2 linked regions of the Plantactinospora soyae genome follow. Each later gene encodes a partner of the first gene's protein in a complex. Links are inferred from orthologs where the notes say so. Each region holds a gene or a part of one and is shown on either strand. Other genes may lie near its edges.

Evidence for each region.
Region 2: the proteins of secA (region 1) and secY are in contact, whole or in part, in a crystal structure (PDB 3DIN), measured with the Thermotoga maritima proteins. The link is inferred for Plantactinospora soyae from one-to-one orthologs. Residues at the interface, in WP_004082002.1 of Thermotoga maritima: Glu261, Ala262, Arg263, Lys300, Ala301, Arg302, Thr303, Ile304, Ile305, Leu323, Tyr324, Asp325, Pro326, Val329, Ser330, Tyr333, Ile336, Lys340, Phe345, Val349, Glu363, Phe364, Tyr374, Ser375, Gly376, Gly377, Glu393, Ile395, Thr482, Ser483; in WP_004081795.1 of Thermotoga maritima: Glu108, Gly109, Glu110, Glu111, Ala236, Glu237, Arg238, Arg239, Ile240, Thr241, Ile242, Gln243, Tyr244, Ala245, Arg246, Arg247, Val248, Thr249, Gly250, Arg251, Arg252, Val253, Tyr254, Gly256, Ala257, Ser258, Thr259, Tyr260, Leu261, Pro262.

What each region holds. Positions count from the first base shown.
Region 1 is NZ_JADBEB010000001.1:3,301,755-3,310,857, forward strand. The notes cover bases 3,358-6,743. They hold secA (preprotein translocase subunit SecA), read left to right. Parts: upstream 3,358-3,663; coding sequence 3,664-6,543; downstream 6,544-6,743. Other genes in these bases: H4W31_RS14790 (GNAT family N-acetyltransferase), read right to left, coding at 3,358-3,492; H4W31_RS14800 (Rv3235 family protein), read right to left, coding at 6,639-6,743. In the rest of the region: H4W31_RS14775 (LpqB family beta-propeller domain-containing protein), read left to right, coding at 1-447; H4W31_RS14780 (ComF family protein), read left to right, coding at 521-1,231; more of H4W31_RS14790, read right to left, coding at 2,257-3,357; more of H4W31_RS14800, read right to left, coding at 6,744-7,373; H4W31_RS14805 (helix-turn-helix transcriptional regulator), read right to left, coding at 7,701-7,928; H4W31_RS14810 (Lrp/AsnC family transcriptional regulator), read right to left, coding at 7,962-8,444; H4W31_RS14815 (rhodanese-like domain-containing protein), read left to right, coding at 8,537-8,998. UniProt on the Escherichia coli protein: Required for protein export, interacts with the SecYEG preprotein conducting channel.
Region 2 is NZ_JADBEB010000001.1:886,239-894,820, forward strand. Bases 1,291-4,155 are described here. They hold secY (preprotein translocase subunit SecY), read right to left. Parts: upstream 3,457-4,155; coding sequence 2,125-3,456; downstream 1,291-2,124. Other genes in these bases: map (type I methionyl aminopeptidase), read right to left, coding at 1,291-1,460; H4W31_RS03855 (adenylate kinase), read right to left, coding at 1,471-2,124; rplO (50S ribosomal protein L15), read right to left, coding at 3,693-4,136; rpmD (50S ribosomal protein L30), read right to left, coding at 4,136-4,155. Also shown: H4W31_RS03845 (DUF1707 SHOCT-like domain-containing protein), read right to left, coding at 1-494; more of map, read right to left, coding at 606-1,290; more of rpmD, read right to left, coding at 4,156-4,318; rpsE (30S ribosomal protein S5), read right to left, coding at 4,318-4,932; rplR (50S ribosomal protein L18), read right to left, coding at 4,965-5,354; rplF (50S ribosomal protein L6), read right to left, coding at 5,351-5,893; rpsH (30S ribosomal protein S8), read right to left, coding at 5,910-6,317; H4W31_RS03895 (type Z 30S ribosomal protein S14), read right to left, coding at 6,472-6,657; rplE (50S ribosomal protein L5), read right to left, coding at 6,659-7,228; rplX (50S ribosomal protein L24), read right to left, coding at 7,225-7,539; rplN (50S ribosomal protein L14), read right to left, coding at 7,543-7,911; rpsQ (30S ribosomal protein S17), read right to left, coding at 8,026-8,304; rpmC (50S ribosomal protein L29), read right to left, coding at 8,301-8,537; rplP (50S ribosomal protein L16), read right to left, coding at 8,537-8,582. UniProt on the Escherichia coli protein: The central subunit of the protein translocation channel SecYEG. Consists of two halves formed by TMs 1-5 and 6-10.

The sequences.
Region 1 (9,103 bases):
GTGGGCGCCTCGCTGGACGGGCGCCGGATCGCCCTGATCGCCGGCGGGCAGTTGTACGTCGCGGTGGTGCGGCCGGTCGACGGCACCCTGACCGTCGATCCGGCGCGTCCGATCGCGACCTCGCTGAAGGCGCTGAGCGCGGTCGACTGGTTCGGCGAGCACTCGCTGGCGGTGGCCGGCCTCCAGGCGGACGGCCGGGCGGCGATCGTCCGGCTCAGCGTGGACGGGGCGGGGGAGTCGCCGCAGGTGACCGGCGTCGGTTCGCCGATCACGGAACTGGCCGCGTACCCGTACGACCTGGGGCGGCCGGCGTCGGCCCCGCTGGTGTACGAGTCGAACCAGGTGGCGTACGCGGGAACGAGGATCACCCGGAACGAGGTCTCGTTCGGGCCCGGGACCCCGCCGCCCGGCACGGCCGCACCCACCGCGCCGTTCTACCTCTACTGACCACTGCGCGGGGATCTGTCGCTACTGACCAGGGGCGGAGGACGGCGGTGCTGACCGGGGGCGGAGGACGGCGGTGTTGACGGGGGTCTGGACGGACCTGGCCGACCTGGTGCTGCCGGCCGAGTGTGCCGGTTGCCGGGGCAGCGGACTTCCCCTGCGGCAGGGAGCCTGTCCGGCCTGCGCCGCGACGCTCCAGGCGCTGCGGCCGATCCCGGTCCGCCCGACCCCCGCCCCGAGCGGCCTGCCGGACTGCGTGGCGCTCGGGGCGTACCGGGGGGCGTTGCGGGAGGCGCTGTTGTCGTACAAGGAACGGGGCCGGCACGGCCTGGCCCGGCCGCTGGGTGTGCTGCTCGCCGAGGTGGTGGCGACGGCCGTCGGTGACCGCCGGCCGGTCCTGCTGGTGCCGGTTCCGGCGACCGCGCGGGCGGCCCGGACCCGGCACGGTGACCATCTCCGCCGGCTGTCCCGGCACACCGCCGCCCGGTTGCGGGGCGCCGGCTGGCCGGTGGTGGTCGCGCATCCGCTGCGCGCGCTGCCCCGGCCCGACTCCGCGACCCTGGACAGCGCCGGCCGGGCCCGGGTGGCGGCAACCGCCTTCCGACTCCGCACCGGCCGGCTGCCGGCGGTGCGCCGGAGCGCGGCCGGCCGGGCCGTCGTGGTGCTGGACGACATCGTGACCACCGGGGTCACCCTCGCCGCGGTGGCCCGACAACTGGAGACCGCCGGCATTCCGGTGTACGCCGCGGCGCTGCTCGCGGCCACCGCCCGACGAGAGCGCGGCTAACTCTGCGTATCACCGTTTTCACCCTATCGTGCGATCCGCGCACATCTTCTCGAATTGGTCTTGGTGACCGGGGTGACGATCGGCCAGATTGGCGTTAGCGTCTTATTTATCGGGGGTATGAGGGGTGTTCCAACGCCCCTGGGGCACCTGGAAGGAGGCAGCCGTTAGCGATCCGGTCATGCCGAGTGGACTTCCAGGGGCGGGCTGACCGGGATTTTTGTTTCTGCAGACTCTCCGATGGCGCAGGGAGGTCACGCATGGATATCGTGGTCAAGGGCCGTAATGTCGAGGTGCCGGATCATTACCGGGTACACGTAGCCGACAAGCTCGCGAAGATCGAGCGCTACGATCACAAGCTTATTCGGGTCGACGTGGAACTCTTTCACGAACGCAATCCGCGACAGTCCGATCACTGCCAGCGAATTGAGATTACCTGTATCTCCAGAGGTCCCGTGGTCCGCGCCGAGGCGTGCGCGAAGGACTTCTACAGCGCGTTGGACGGCGCGATCGCGAAGCTCGACACCCGGCTGCGGCGGGCCGCCGACCGTCGTCGCGTACACCGTGGCCGGCACGCTCCGGTCTCCGTCGCCGCCGCCACGGCCCGGCTACCGGTCGCCGATTTCGGTGAGTCGGCGTTGGCCACTCTCACCGCACCCGCGCCGGAACGGTCGAACGGCAACGGGCATGCCGCCGAACCGGAGTACGACGAGTACGACGACGCGCAGCCCTGGCACATCGCGCGGGAGAAGGTGCACCCGGCCGAGCCGATGAGTGTCGACGACGCGCTGTTCCAGATGGAACTCGTCGGGCACGACTTCTACCTGTTCCTCGACAAGGAATCTGGCCGGCCCAGCGTCGTCTACCGACGCAAGGGTTACGACTACGGCATCCTGGCCCTGGCCAGCTGACCTCCGCCAGCGTTCCACCGGATCCGGGCGGAAACCGGGTCCGGTGGGCGCGTGTCGGTGTCGCCGACGCCGAGCCGATTCCGCCTCACCGGCCGGATGCGACCCCGGTTCCCGGCATCAGCCGGGGGTACCCGCCAGGCCGATGTCCTCGGGCAGCAGCGCGCCGCTCCAGGCGTCGATCCGGGTACCCCGGTGCAGCAGGGCGTGCCGGGCCGTCCCTTCGAAGGTGAAACCGGCCTTCTCGACGACCCGGCGGGAGGCGGTGTTGCCCACGTTGGCCCGCCACTCGATCCTGGCCAGCCGGAGCGCCGTGAATCCCCAGGCGCAGACGGCGGTCACCGCGGCGGGGCAGTAGCCGCGACCCCGCGCCTGCGGGGCGACCAGGAAGCCCAGGTTGCCGACCTGGGGATCGGTCGGGGACAGCCGCAGCTCCATCACGCCGCAGTACGCGTCGGACTCGTCGGCGATCGCGAACAGCGCTCCGGTGCCCCGGCACCACACCGTCGGGCCGTACTCGTGGACGAAGAACTCGGCATCCGAGCGCTGGTACGGGTCCGGCACCGTGGTCCAGCGGATGATCTCGGGATCGCGGCACGCCTGGACGATCGGGTCGAGGTCGGCTTCGCCGAGCGGGCGGAGTCGGAGTTCCGTACCGTCCGAGGCCCTGGCGAAGAGGATCGGTTGGGGCGAACCGAAGACGGCGGCGTGACGTGCCGGAAGTGAGCCGGGACCGGCCGGGTCGGCGTCCGGCGGCTCGTCGGCCGGCGTGCTGCCGGTGTCCCCGGTCGGCGTACCGGCCAGCTCGCCGGGAAGCAGGGAGCCGACCCAGCCGTCCGGACCCCCCTGTGGATGCGGTTGGGCGAGCCGGAGCCGCCCCTCGACCAGGAACCCGGCCCTGAGTGCGACCAGCCGGGACGCGTGGTTGCCGACCTCGGCCTGCCAGATGATCCGGCGCAGTCCCCACTCCGCGAACGCCCACCGGCAGACCGCCCGGGTGGCCCGGACGGCGACACCCCGGCCCCGGGCCCACGGCGCGGTCCAGTACCCGACCTCGGCCGACCTCAGCACCGGGTCGATGCTGACCAGCCCGCACGAGCCGAGAAGTTCGCCGGTGGCCGCGTCGCAGACCGCCATCGGCGCCCCGGTTCCGGCCGCCCAGGACTGCGGGGCGATCTTGGTCACGAAGTCGATCGCGTGTTCGAGCCGGTAGGGGGCGGGGACGGTGGTCCAGCGCTGGATGTCCGGATCCTGACATGCCCGGTGTACGTCCTCGGCGTCCTCGGCGCGCCAGGGCCGCAGCAGCAGCCCCGCTTCGACGATCTCCACCCCGGATGCCCGGTCGCTCTGGTCCATCCGGCCATCGTGCCGGAGGGTTCGCCGAGGGCGTAACCGAGTTTCCCGGCCTGGACGGCAACTATCGGGCGATTTGTCCGGCTCGTTGAACCGGGAGGGCAGCGCGACTGACAGTAGGGCCGATGATGCGCCTACGATGGTTCGGCAGACTGTCTAGGGGAGCGTTGATCCGTGTCGATTCTGGAAAAGGTCCTCCGCGCGGGCGAGGGGCGCCAGGTGCGTCGCCTCAAGGCGATCGCCGCTGCCGTCAACTCGATCGAGGACGACTACGTCAACCTCACCGACGAGGAACTGCGCGGTCTGACCGACCAGTTCCGCGAACGGCTGGCGGACGGGGAAACCCTCGACGACCTGCTGCCCGAGGCTTTCGCTACGGCGCGCGAGGCGGCATCGCGGGTGCTCGGCCAGCGCCACTACGACGTACAGGTCATGGGTGGGGCGGCGCTGCACTTCGGCAACATCGCCGAGATGAAGACCGGTGAGGGCAAGACCCTGACCTCGGTGCTGCCGGCCTACCTGAACGCGCTCTCCGGCAAGGGCGTGCACATCGTCACGACGAACGACTACCTCGCCGAGCGGGACGCGGCCTGGATGGGCCAGGTGCACCAGTTCCTCGGCCTGACCGTCGGGGTGATCCTGCCGAACCGGCCGTCCGTCGAGCACCGGACCGCCTACGAGGCCGACATCACCTACGGCACCAACAACGAGTTCGGGTTCGACTACCTCCGGGACAACATGGCCTGGACCAAGGAGGACCTGGTACAGCGGGGTCACAACTTCGCGATCGTCGACGAGGTCGACTCGATCCTGATCGACGAGGCCCGTACGCCGTTGATCATCTCCGGGCCGGCCGAGCACTCCGCCCGCTGGTACTCGGAGTTCGCCGGGGTGGTGGCCCGGTTGCAGTCCGGCAAGGAGGGTGCGGGCGACTACGAGGTCGACTACGCCAAGCGGACCATCGCGGTGACCGAGCGCGGCGTCGCCAAGGTGGAGGACCGGCTCGGCATCGACAACCTCTACGAGTCGGTGCACACCCCACTGGTCGGCTACCTGAACAACGCGATCAAGGCGAAGGAGCTCTACAAGCGCGACAAGGACTACGTCGTCACCGAGGGCGAGGTCTTGATCGTCGACGAGTTCACCGGTCGGATCCTGCACGGCCGCCGCTACAACGAGGGCATGCACCAGGCGATCGAGGCCAAGGAAGGCGTGGAGATCAAGCAGGAGAACCAGACTCTTGCCACGATCACCCTCCAGAACTACTTCCGGCTCTACGGCAAGCTGTCCGGGATGACCGGTACGGCGCAGACCGAGGCCGGCGAGTTCAACAAGGTCTACAAGGTCGGCGTGGTGAGCATCCCCACGCACCGTCCGATGATCCGGGTCGACAAGCCGGACGTGATCTACAAGACCGAGAAGGCCAAGTTCAACGCGGTGGTGGAGGACATCGCCGAGCGGCACGCCCTGGGCCAGCCGGTCCTGGTCGGCACCGTCTCGGTGGAGAACTCCGAGATCCTGTCCCAGCTGCTGCGCCGCCGGGGCATCCCGCACGCCGTGCTGAACGCCAAGTTCCACGCCAAGGAAGCCGAGATCATCGCCCAGGCGGGCCGCAAGGGCGGCGTCACGGTGGCGACGAACATGGCGGGTCGAGGCACCGACATCCTGCTCGGCGGCAACCCGGAGTACCTGGCGAACACCGAACTGCGCCAGCGCGGCCTGGACCCGGTGGAGCACGCCGACGACTACGCGAAGGCGCTCGAGGAGATCCTGCCCCGGTGGAAGGACGCCTGCGACGCCGAGGCCGAGGAGGTCACCGCCGTCGGCGGCCTGTACGTGCTGGGCACCGAGCGGCACGAGTCCCGCCGGATCGACAACCAGCTGCGGGGCCGGTCCGGCCGGCAGGGTGACCCGGGCGAGTCCCGGTTCTACCTCTCGCTCCAGGACGAGTTGATGAAGCGGTTCCGGGCCGGAGCGGTCGAGGCCGTGATGGAGCGCTTCAACATCCCCGAGGACGTGCCCATCGAGTCCAAGATGGTCACCCGGCAGATCAAGAGCGCTCAGGCCCAGATCGAGGGTCAGAACGCCGAGATCCGGAAGAACGTCCTCAAGTACGACGAGGTGATGAACAAGCAGCGCCAGGTGGTCTACGCCGAGCGCAAGCGGGTGCTCGACGGCGAGGACCTGAACGACCAGGTCCAGCACATGATCGACGACACCGTCAGCGCGTACGTCACCGGCGCGACCTCGGACGGTTACGCCGAGGACTGGGATCTCGACCAGCTCTGGACCAGCCTCAAGCAGCTCTACCCGGTCGGCGTCACCGTCGAGGACCTCGTCGAGGAGTCCGGTGGCGAGCGCAACACCCTCGATGCCGACTTCCTGCTCGAACAGCTCAGGCAGGACGCGTTCGCGGCGTACGAGCGGCGCGAGGAGGAACTGGGCACCGAGGCGACGCGTCAGTTGGAGCGGATGGTGCTGCTCCAGGTCATCGACCGTAAGTGGCGTGAGCACCTCTACGAGATGGACTACCTCCAGGAGGGCATCACGCTGCGCGCCTACGCCCAGCGTGACCCGGTGGTGGAGTACCAGCGTGAGGGCTTCGACATGTTCGCCACCATGATGGACGGGATCAAGGAGGAGACGGTCGGCTTCCTCTACAACCTGGACGTCCAGGTCGAGGAGACCAGCCCGGCTCCGGCCCCGGCTCCTGCGGGCCCGTCGCCGATGCCGATGAAGACGGATCCGCCGGTCGAGATCCGGGCCAAGGGACTCGGGCGGGCACCACGTACCCAGGGGTTGCAGTACTCGGCGCCGACCATCGACGGCGAAGCCCCGGCGACCGGTGGGGTGGCGGTCGAACGCCCGGAGCCGCAGCCGCAGGCCCCGGCGCTCGGGGTGGGCGGACCGCCCGTACCCTCGTCGGCCTCCCGGCGCCCTGCCCAGCAGGGGCAGCCCGGCGCGGCCAACGCGCCGTCCCGCAACGCGCCGTGCCCCTGTGGTTCCGGCCGGAAGTACAAGCGCTGCCACGGGGCGCCCGGCGGCGGCGCCTGAGCGGCACAGCCTGATCCACCCCGTACCCCGGTCGCCGTCGAGCGACCGGGGTACGTCCGTCTGGTGACGCGGCAGGCCCTTCGAGACCCGGCAGGTCAGAGCACGTCGACCGAGACGCCGACCCAACTGCCCCGACGGCGTTCGATCCGGAACGCCACCGCCCAGGTACGTCCGGCGACACCCACCGCTGCGGCGGCCTCGGCGACTCCTGGCCTGGGCTCGCAGACCCGGAGCCGTTGCACCCGGAGGGTACGGACCGGTTGCCCCGGCTGGCGTCGGCCGCCGATCCGGGTCGTGGCGGCGGCGAGCTGCTCGACGATGCCGGCGGCCTCGGTCGGGCTGGACAGCGGGCGGACGTGCCCGGCCGGGCGGTAGCCGTTGACGATTTCGAGGCAGGTGGCGAGGAACCGCCGCGCCGCGTGTCTCGCCTCGGGGGTCGCGCCCGCGAGCGCCTCCGGCAGCGGTGCGGCGGGACCCCGTCCGCCGGTTGCCCCGCACTCCGGCGGAACCGGGTCGCCCACCCGTGCGACGGGCACCGCGCGTACCGGCCGGCGGGCGGGAACGGCGCGGCTCGGCTGGGCGGTGGCGACGAGGCGGGTCGTCGGCTCGAAGTCGCGGTCGCTTGTCGGCTCGAAGTCGGTGGCGCGGTCGCTTGTCGGCTCGAAGTCGATGGCGCGTTCGGTCGTCGGGTCGAAGTCGGTGGCGCGGCCGGTCGTCGGGTCGGACCAGATCTCCGGGGCGTACTCGTCGTCGAAGGGTGGATCGAGGGGTGGCACGGGTCGAAGTCGCACGGAGGGGCGAGCCGGGGACCGGCCGCGTGCGAGGGGCATGACGAATCCTCCCATGATCTTGCGTTTGCTTTCGTTTGCCTCCGACGCGCTAATTTCTAGCGGACTCACTGCCCGTCGTCAATGGCTTCCGGTGACCTGGTGAGCCTGTGACCCGGCGATTCGGCGATTTGGCCGGTCAGGTCGAGACCGTAGCCGCCCCGACCGACAGGAAACGCCGGCCTGTCCGGCGACGTACGCCGCCCCGCCCGGCGAGAGAAGCCGTGGTGACCGGCAACGGAGGCCGCCGTGACCGGCATGGGCGGCGGCTGCGTCAGACCCGGCGCGGGAAAGTCCGGTGGCGCAGGAAAGTCCGGTGGCGCGGGAGAACTACTCGGATACCCGGTCGACCAGCGGGTTGTCGGCGACCCAGTCGGCGGTCTCGGCGTACTTGCGCGCGATGTACTCCTCCAGCCGGGCACGTTCGACCCGCCACTGGCCCCGGCCACCGATCTTGATCGCCGGCAGTTCCCCGCTGCGGACCATGTGGTAGACCTGCGAGTCCGAGACGTTCAGCTCGGCGGCGACGTCGGACAACAGCAGGAACCTCGGCTCCACAGGCGAACTCCCGGTCGGTGGACGGCGGTTGCCTTAGTTTGCCATCGACTGCGGTGTGGCCGCTTCCGCCGTCAGGTCCCGCCCGGCCAGCGGGCTGGAGTAGACCACACTCGTGGTCACCGCGCCCAGTCCACTGATCCGGCCCGCGACCTGCTCAAGATGGCGCATGGACCGGGCGACGACCTTGAGCACGAAACAGTCCTCGCCGGTCACGTGGTGCGCCTCGACGATCTCCGGCGTGCTGTCGAGCAGCGCGTGGAAGGGCCGGTAGTTCCCGGTGGGATAGCGGAGCCGGACCAGGGCGAGGATGCCGAGCCCGACCTGCTCGGGGACGACCACCGCCCGGTAGCCGGAGATCACCCCCGCCTCTTCGAGCCGCCTGACCCGCTCCGCGACGGCACTCGGCGACATCGCGACCAGCCGGGCGAGGTCGGCGAAACTGGCCCGTCCGTTGCGCTGCAGCTCCGTCAGGAGTCGCCAGTCGGTCGCGTCGAGTGCCGGCGGATCAGTGGCCATCCGCCCAAGATACCGTTGAATCATCGGCCGATCCACCATGATGCCGCGCGATGGTCGTTCCTGGGTCGCGCCTGCGGCCGTACCGTTTGGGCATGACGACGACCTCCCCGAACCCGGTGCTGGCCACGCCGCCGGCCGCTCCCGACCAGGCCACCGCCTGGTTCGCCGCCAAGCTGGCGGTGCAGACCGACGTCTCCGACGTGTACGCCGCGCTCGGCCGGGACGAGCCGGGCTTCGTCCTGGTGGACACCCGCGACCTCGCCTCCTGGCGGCAGGGCCACATCCTCGGCGCGATCCATCTCCCCACCGGAATGATCCCGCTGCGCGCCGCCCGGCTGCTGGACCGGGCTGTTCCGGTGGTGACCTACTGCTGGGGGCCGGGCTGCGACGGCGCGACGAAGGCGGCCCACGCGCTGGCCGGCCGGGGCTATCAGGTCAAGGAGATGATCGGTGGCATCGAGTACTGGATCCGGGAGGGTTTTCCGGTCCAGGTCGCCGAGACCGGGACGGTGACCGGGGCGGTCGACCCGCTGACCGCTCCGCTGCGACGCTGAGCCGACCGGGTCGTCCCGGGCCGTGGCTCCGACCCGACACGACCCGGGATCCGCTTCCGCCCGGCACGCCGTGGGTGTACTAGCGTCGCGGGTGTACCACAGGTA
Region 2 (8,582 bases), 2.4 Mb from region 1 along the record:
TTCGCCGCCCGCCTCGCGGCCCAGCGCTGCGGCTCCCCGGTCGCCAGCCCGCGCACCGTGTTCAGCAGCAGCACGGCCCCCCACGGTCCGCCCACCCAGACCGGCCAGAAGTAGAGCCACTCGGTGGAGACCAGCGAGGTGACCGCCCAGATCGTCACCACGATCGTCACGACCCCGAAGTAGCCGTTCCAGGTCTCGGCCAGCCAGCTCCGCGTCGCGCCCGGGTAGCGGCCGTCCGGACCCGGCGTCAGGCCCCGTCCGCCGTCCTCGCCGACCGGCACCATCTGAGCCTCGCCGACCGGTACCGTCCCCGGCAGGTCATCGAGCAGCCCGCCGCCGTTGAGATCCCCGTACGTCTTCGCGGCGTACACCCGCTGCAGGCGCTCCTCGTACTCGGCCAGGTCGAGCCGGCCCTCGTTCAACGCCCGGAGCAACTGCTCGGCCACGGCCGTCCGGTCCGAGTCCGCAGCGCGCATCTGGTCCCGCCCGTCCATGACTACGAGCATGCCACCACCGGTCGAGCGGCGGCGAAGCCGTCGGCCCACCCACCGGTGAGCCACGCCTGGCGGAGCGGCCCGCTGGCCGACCGGATCGGCCGCGACGCCCTAGCCGGCCGAGGAGGACTTCGCGGGCTCTCTGGCGGTCACCAGGTCACCGAGCCGGGCCCGACCACCGTCCGGGGCGGTCAGCACCCAGACGCCGTCGTCCAGCAGCGCCATCGAGTGCTCGACGTGGGCCGCGATCGACCCGTCCCGGGTGATCACCGTCCAGCCGTCGTCGAGTTCCACCGTCCGGGGCGAGCCCATGGTCACCATCGGCTCGATCGCCAGCGCCAGCCCCGGCACCAGGCGCGGACCACGGCCCGGTCGCCCGTGGTTGAGCACGTGCGGATCCTGATGCATCTCGGTGCCGATGCCGTGCCCGCCGTACCCCTCCACGATGCCGTACCGGCCGGCGGCCCGGACCGCGCGCTCCACCGCGTACGAGATGTCGGTCAGCCTGCCCCGTCCGCTGAGCATGCCGCGCGCCGCGGCGCCGATCCCGGCCCACATCGCGTCCTCGGCCACCGTCGCCATCCGGAGCAGTTCCGGCCGCACCTCGCCGACGGCGACCGTGATCGCGGCGTCGCCGTGCCAGCCGTCCAGCACCGCTCCGCAGTCGATCGAGATCAGGTCGCCGTCGCGGAGCACCTGGTCCCGGGCCGGGATCGCGTGCACGACCTGCTCGTTGATTGACGAGCAGATCGACGCGGGGAAGCCGTGGTAGCCCTTGAAGGAGGGCACGGCTCCGGCCCCACGGATCACCGACTCGGCGATCTCGTCGAGGTCCCCGGTGGAGACGCCCGGCGCCACGGCCGCGCGCATCCGGTCCAGGGCCGCCGCGACGACGAGCCCGGCGGCCCGCATCAGGTCGATCTGCTCCGGGGTCTTCAGCTGGATGTCCAGCTGGGAACGGCGCATGAAACCCAGCCTATCCGCCGTACGAGCGCAGGGCGTCGATAGCCCGGACGGTGACATCCTCCACCGGTCCGGTCGCGTCGATCCCGACGAGCTTGCCCTGCGCACCGTAGTAGTCGATCAGCGGCGCGGTCTTGTTCGCGTACTCCCGCAGCCGCTCGGCGATCGTCTCCGCCTTGTCGTCGTCCCGCTGGAACAGCTCCCCGCCACACCGGTCGCATACCCCCGGCTCGGAGGGTGCGTCGAACTCGATGTGCCAGACCTTCTCACAGCCCCGGCAGGTACGCCGACCGGAGAGCCGCCGGATGACCTCGTCGTCGTCGACCACCAGCTCCATGACCAGATCCAGGGCGGTGCCCAGATCGGCCAGCAGCTTGTCCAGGGCGGCCGCCTGCGGGGTCGTCCGAGGGAACCCGTCCAGCAGGAATCCCTCGGCCGCGTCCGCCCGGGCCAGTCGCTCCCGGACCATGTTGATGGTCACCTCGTCGGGCACCAGCTTGCCGGCGTCCATGTACCGCTTGGCCTCGACACCCAGGGGCGTGCCCTGGGTGACGTTCGCCCGGAAGATGTCCCCGGTCGAGATCTTGGGCACGGCGAGGTGGGCGGCGATGAACTCGGCCTGGGTCCCCTTGCCCGCCCCGGGGGGACCAACCAGAACGAGTCGCATCTAGCGCAGGAACCCTTCGTAGTTCCGCTGCATGAGCTGGCTCTCGATCTGCTTCACGGTCTCCAGACCGACGCCGACCATGATCAGCACAGCGGTACCACCGAACGGGAAGTTCTGGAACTGCTGGTTGTCCAGCCAGATGAAGAAGAAGTTCGGCAGGATCGAGATCAGACCCAGGTAGAGCGCGCCGGGAAGGGTGATCCGGCTCAGGATGAAGTCGAGGTAGTCGGCGGTGGGCTTGCCCGGCCGGATGCCTGGCACGAACCCGCCGTACTTCTTCATGTTGTCCGCGACCTCGGTCGGGTTGAACGTGATCGAGACGTAGAAGTACGTGAAGAAGATGATCAGCAGGAAGTAGACGCTGATGTACGTCGGGCTGTCCGGCTTCACCAGGTTGTCCTGGACCCAGATCTGCCAACCGTTCAGGTTGTTCTGGTCGAAGAACTGGAGCAGCAGCGTCGGCAGGTACAGCAGCGACGAGCCGAAGATGACCGGGATCACACCCGCCTGGTTGACCTTCAGCGGGATGTAGGTGGACGTCCCGCCGTACATCCGGCGGCCGATCATGCGCTTCGCGTACTGCACCGGGATCCGGCGCTGCGCCTGCTCGATGAAGACCACCGCGGTGATGACCACCAGAACCAGCACCAGTACCAGGGCGAACATGCCCCAGCCCTTGTTGTTCTTGATGGTCCAGCCCTCGCTGGGCAGTCGGGCCGCGATCGAGGTGAAGATCAGCACCGACATGCCGTTGCCGACGCCCCGGTCGGTGATCAGCTCACCGAGCCACATGACCATGCCGGTACCGGCGGTCATGGTGATCACCAGGACGCTCACGGTCAACCAACCCGGCAGGCCGTGGCCCTCGGGGATGATCGGGAACTCCTGGCACATGCCGTTGAAGAGCTGCCCGGACCGGGCCAGCGCCACGAACGCCGAGGCCTGCAGGACACCCAGGCCGAGCGTCAGGTACCGGGTGTACTGGGTGATCTTCGCCTGACCGGACTGACCCTCCTTGCGGAGCTGCTCCAGCCGCGGGATGACCACGGTGAGCAGCTGCAGGATGATCGACGCGGTGATGTAGGGCATGATGCCCAGCGCGAAGACCGACAGCGAGAGCAACGCCCCGCCGGAGAACAGGTTGAGCAGGTTGAAGACACCGTTGCCCTCGCCCGACTCCATGGTCTTGATGCACTGCTGGACGTTCCCGTACGAGACGCCGGGGCTGGGCAGTGTCGCGCCGAGCCGGTAGACCGCGATGATGGCTACTGTAAACAGCAGCTTCTTGCGCAGGTCAGGCGTGCGGAACGCACTGAGAAAGGCGGAGAGCAACTTCTTCCTCCTGCGCGAGGCGGGCCGCCGGTGGTTCGTGGCGGGACGGGGTGGCTGTCGGGCGATCGACCCGATACCCATGCTGGGATCGGACTCTAACAGTCCGGCGCGCTCTCGGGCAGATCCACCCGGAGAACATTCACCGCTTCCGATATTAACGGGGCGAATGGCCCCCTAGTAGACCGTGGCGCCCGCCAGTTGCCGAGAACTGAACGAGCGCCGCGACCGCGTAATCCTTACAGCTCTGTTGCCGAGCCGCCAGCAGCGGCGATCTTCTCCTTGGCCGACGCGCTGAACGCGTGCGCCGACACCTGGAGAGTGACCCCGCCCAGGTCCCCGGTACCGAGAACCTTGACCGGCTGACCCTTACGGACGGCGCCGGCCTCGACCAGCTCCAGCGGGCCGACCTGTCCGCCCTGCGGGAACAGCTCGGCGAGCCGGTCCAGGTTGACGACCTGGAAGACGACCTTGAACTTGTTCTTGAAGCCCTTCAGCTTCGGCAGGCGCATGTGGATGGGCATCTGCCCGCCCTCGAACGCCGCCGAGATGTTCTTCCGGGCCTTGGAACCCTTGGTGCCTCGACCGGCGGTCTTCCCCTTCGAGCCCTCACCGCGACCCACCCGGGTCTTCGCGGTCTTGGACCCGGGAGCCGGGCGCAGGTGGTGGACCTTGATCGTCATTACTCGACCTCCTCGACCTTCACGAGGTGGCTCACGGTGAAGATCATGCCCCGAATCTCGGGGCGGTCCTCCTTGACCACCACGTCGTTGATCCGCTTGAGACCGAGCGAACGCAGCGACTCGCGCTGGTTGTGCTTGGTCCCGATCCCGGACCGGACCTGGGTCACCTTCAGACGTGCCATCAGGACGTCACCCCCGCCTGAGCCGCGAGCATCGCGGCCGGCGCGACGTCCTCGACCGGCAGACCCCGACGCTTCGCGACCGCCTCCGGCGACTCCAGCCCCTTCAGGGCCGCAACCGTGGCGTGCACGATGTTGATCGGGTTCGACGAGCCGAGGCTCTTCGAGAGCACGTCGTGGATGCCCGCGCACTCCAGCACGGCACGCACCGGGCCACCGGCGATGACACCGGTACCAGCGCTGGCCGGCTTGAGCAGAACGACGCCAGCGGCGTCCTCGCCCGTCACCGGGTGCGGAATCGAGGCACCGATCCTGGGCACCTTGAAAAAGTGCTTCTTGGCCTCCTCGACGCCCTTGGCGATGGCCGCGGGCACCTCCTTGGCCTTTCCGTAGCCCACACCGACGGTGCCGTCGCCGTCGCCCACGATCACGAGGGCGGTGAAGCTGAAGCGACGACCACCCTTGACGACCTTGGCGACACGGTTGATAGCGACGACCCGCTCGAGATGCGGGGTCTTCTCGGCGGGCGCGTTTCCGCGGCCGCCCTCACGGCGGTTGTCGCGGCGACCACCCTCGTTGCCACCGGACCCGCCGCCACGGCGCTGTTGACCTGGCATCAGCAGCCTTCCTCTCTCATCGTGACGGGGTTCTAGAACTCAAGCCCGGCTTCGCGGGCAGCGTCGGCCAGTGCGGCGATCCTGCCCGCGTACTGGTTGCCACCGCGGTCGAAGACGACCTTGGAGATCCCGGCCGCCTTGGCCCGCTCGGCGAGCAGCGCGCCGACCTTACCGGCCACGACTCGCTTGTCACCCTCCGAGCCCCTGATCGACGCGTCCAGGGACGAGGCGGCGGCCAGGGTGTGCCCCCGGCCGTCGTCCACCACCTGGGCGGTGATGTGGCGCAGCGAACGGGTGACGACCAGGCGCGGGCGCTCGGCCGTACCGGTGACGTTCTTGCGGACCCGGAAGTGCCGACGTGCCCGCCCGATGGCGCGCTGGGCGGCGACGCCGCGGCGGCGCTTGAGCAGCGTGGCGGTCACTTCTTACCTGCCTTTCCAGCCTTGCGACGAATGATCTCGCCCTGGTACTTGACGCCCTTGCCCTTGTACGGCTCAGGCGGGCGGATCTTCCGGATGTTGGCGGCAACCTCGCCGACCTGCTGCTTGTCGATGCCGGCCACGTGGAACAGCGTGGGCCGCTCGACCGTGAAGGTGATCCCGTTCGGGGCCTTCACCTGCACCGGGTGCGAGAACCCGAGCGCGAACTCGAGGTCGCTGCCCTTGGCGGTCACCCGGTAACCGGTACCGGCGATCTCCAGGGTCTTGCGGTAGCCCTCGGTCACACCCGTGATCATGTTCGCCACAAGGGTACGGCTGAGCCCGTGCAGTTCCTTGGCCCGCCGCTCGTCGTTCGGCCGGTTGACGTGCAACTGGCCATCGTCGCCCCGCTCCGCCGTGATCGGCTCGGCCAGGGTGTGCGCGAGCTCGCCCTTCGGGCCCTTGATCTTGACGGTCGAGCCGTCGATGGTCACCTCGACACCGGACGGCACCGGGATCGACTTACGTCCAATACGCGACATTTCTACCTGTCTCCCGTTACCAGACGAAGGCGAGGACTTCCCCGCCAACGCTCCGCTTGCGGGCCTGCCGGTCGGTGAGCAGCCCCTGGGACGTCGAAATGATCGCCACGCCCAGCCCACCGAGCACCCGCGGGAGCCCGTCCGACTTGGCGTACACCCGCAGACCGGGCTTGGACACGCGCTTGATGCCGGCCAGGCTCCGCTCGCGGTTCTGGCCGTACTTCAGCTCGACGACCAGTCGCTTGCCGACGGCGCCCTCCTCGGGCTCCTCGACCAACCAGGTGGCGATGTAACCCTCGGACTTGAGGACCTCGGCGATGTTCGCCTTGATCTTCGAGTAGGGCATCGTCACCCGGTCGTGGTACGCCTGGTTGGCGTTACGCAGACGCGTCAGCATGTCTGCGATCGGGTCGGTCATCGTCATGGATCTCGTCAGCCTTTCTCGCCGGGGTTCCCGGGGCAGTGACCCAGGCCTACGGCGTTGCGATCCTCGCCCCGAACATCAGTCGGAACGCGGCTGGGCCCAAACCAGGTCGTGTCGCGGTCCTCGCTCCACGACCCGCGGATGGGGCGCAGTGTCACCAGGAAGCCTTCGACACGCCGGGCAGTTCGCCACGGTGGGCCATCTCCCGGATGCACACCCGGCAGAGGCCGAACTTGCGGTAGACCGCCTTCGGCCGCCCGCACCGCTGGCAGCGGGTGTACGCGCGAACCGAGAACTTCGGCTTCGCGGCCGCCTTGAGGATCAGCGCCTTCTTCGCCATCTCAGTTCTCCTTGAACGGGAAGCCCAGGAGCTTGAGTAGCGCCCGGCCCTCGTCGTCGGTCGTCGCGGTGGTTACCACGGTGATGTCCATGCCCCGTACCCGATCGATCCGGTCCTGGTCGATCTCGTGGAACACCGACTGCTCGGTCAAACCGAACGTGTAGTTGCCGTGCCCGTCGAGCTTGCGCCCGTCCAGACCGCGGAAGTCGCGGATCCGGGGCAGCGCGATCGAGAGCAGCCGGTCCAGGAACTCCCACATCCGGTCGCCCCGCAGGGTGACCTTCGCGCCGATCGGCATGCCCTCGCGGAGCTTGAACTGCGCGATGGACTTCCGGGCCCGACGCACCTGCGGCTTCTGGCCGGAGATCGTGGCCAGGTCCCGCACGGCGCCGTCGATCAGCTTCGCGTCCCGCGCTGCCTCACCGACGCCCATGTTGACGACGATCTTGACCAGCCCCGGCACCTGCATCGGGTTGCCGTAGTTGAACTGCTCACGCAGCTGGGCCGCGATCTCTTTGCGGTACCGCTCCTTGAGCCGCGGCAGGGTCTTGGTCTCGGTTGCCGTCATCACAGGTCCTTACCGGTGCTGCGCGCGATGCGGACCTTCTGGCCACTGTCGTCGATCCGGTACCCGACCCGCGTCGGGTTGCCGTCGGAGTCCACGACCTGCACGTTCGAGACGTGGATCGCGGCCTCCTGGGTGACGATGCCACCGGTCTTCGCACCGCGCTGGGTGGTGCGGATACGGGTGTGCTTCTTGACCCGGTTCACGCCCTCGACCAGGACCTTGTCCTGCCTCGGGTAGGCCGCGATGACCTTGCCCTTGGCACCCTTGTCCTTGCCGGCGATGACGATCACCGTGTCGCCCTTTTTGACCTTCACGGTTTACAACACCTCCGGCGCGAGAGAGATGATCTTCATGAACCGCTTGTCCCGCAGCTCACGGCCCACCGGGCCGAAGATACGGGTACCGCGCGGGTCGCCACCATCCTTGATGATCACGGCCGCGTTCTCGTCGAATCGGATGTACGAACCGTCCGGCCGCCGCCTCTCCTTCGCGGTGCGGACGACGACCGCCTTGACGACGTCGCCCTTCTTCACACCGGCACCGGGGATGGCGTCCTTGACCGTGGCCACGATGACGTCGCCGATGCTCGCGTAGCGCCGACCGGAGCCACCGAGGACCCGGATGCACAAGATCTCCCTGGCACCCGTGTTGTCGGCGACGCGCAGTCGCGACTCCTGCTGAATCACGTCTATCTCCTATGTCTGCCAGTTCTCAGCCGGCAGTCTCTCCGACCCGTGCCTTCCGAATCGAAGACCTGTGCCGACTGAGCTTGGCGGAACCCTGAGCCTGCGGTACGGCTCTTACTTGGCCTTCTCGAGGATCTCCACGATCCGCCAGCGCTTGGTGGCGGACAGCGGACGGGTTTCCATGATCAGAACCCGGTCACCGGTACCACACGCGTTCTGCTCGTCGTGAACCTTCAGCTTTCTGGTACGGCGCAGAACCTTGCCGTACAGCGCGTGCTTCACACGGTCCTCGACCTCGACGATCACGGTCTTGTCCATCTTGTCGCTCACCACGAGGCCCTCGCGGACCTTGCGCTGGGCCCGCGGCGTCGCGGTGGTGGTCTCGTCACTCATGATGCAGTCACCTCAGTCGGCGCGGCCGAAAGCCCCAGCTCGCGCTCACGCATGATCGTGTAGATCCGGGCGATCTCCCGACGGATGACCTGCAGCCGGCGGTTGTTGTCCAGTTGGCCGGTGGCCGACTGAACGCGAAGGTTGAACAGCTCCGCCTTGGCCTCCCGCAGCCTGCTGACCAGCTCCTCCTCGGAGAGTTCACGCAGCTCGCCGGCCTTAACGCCCGCGGCCATCAGCTTTCACCCACTTCGCGCGTCACAATTCGGCACTTCATCGGG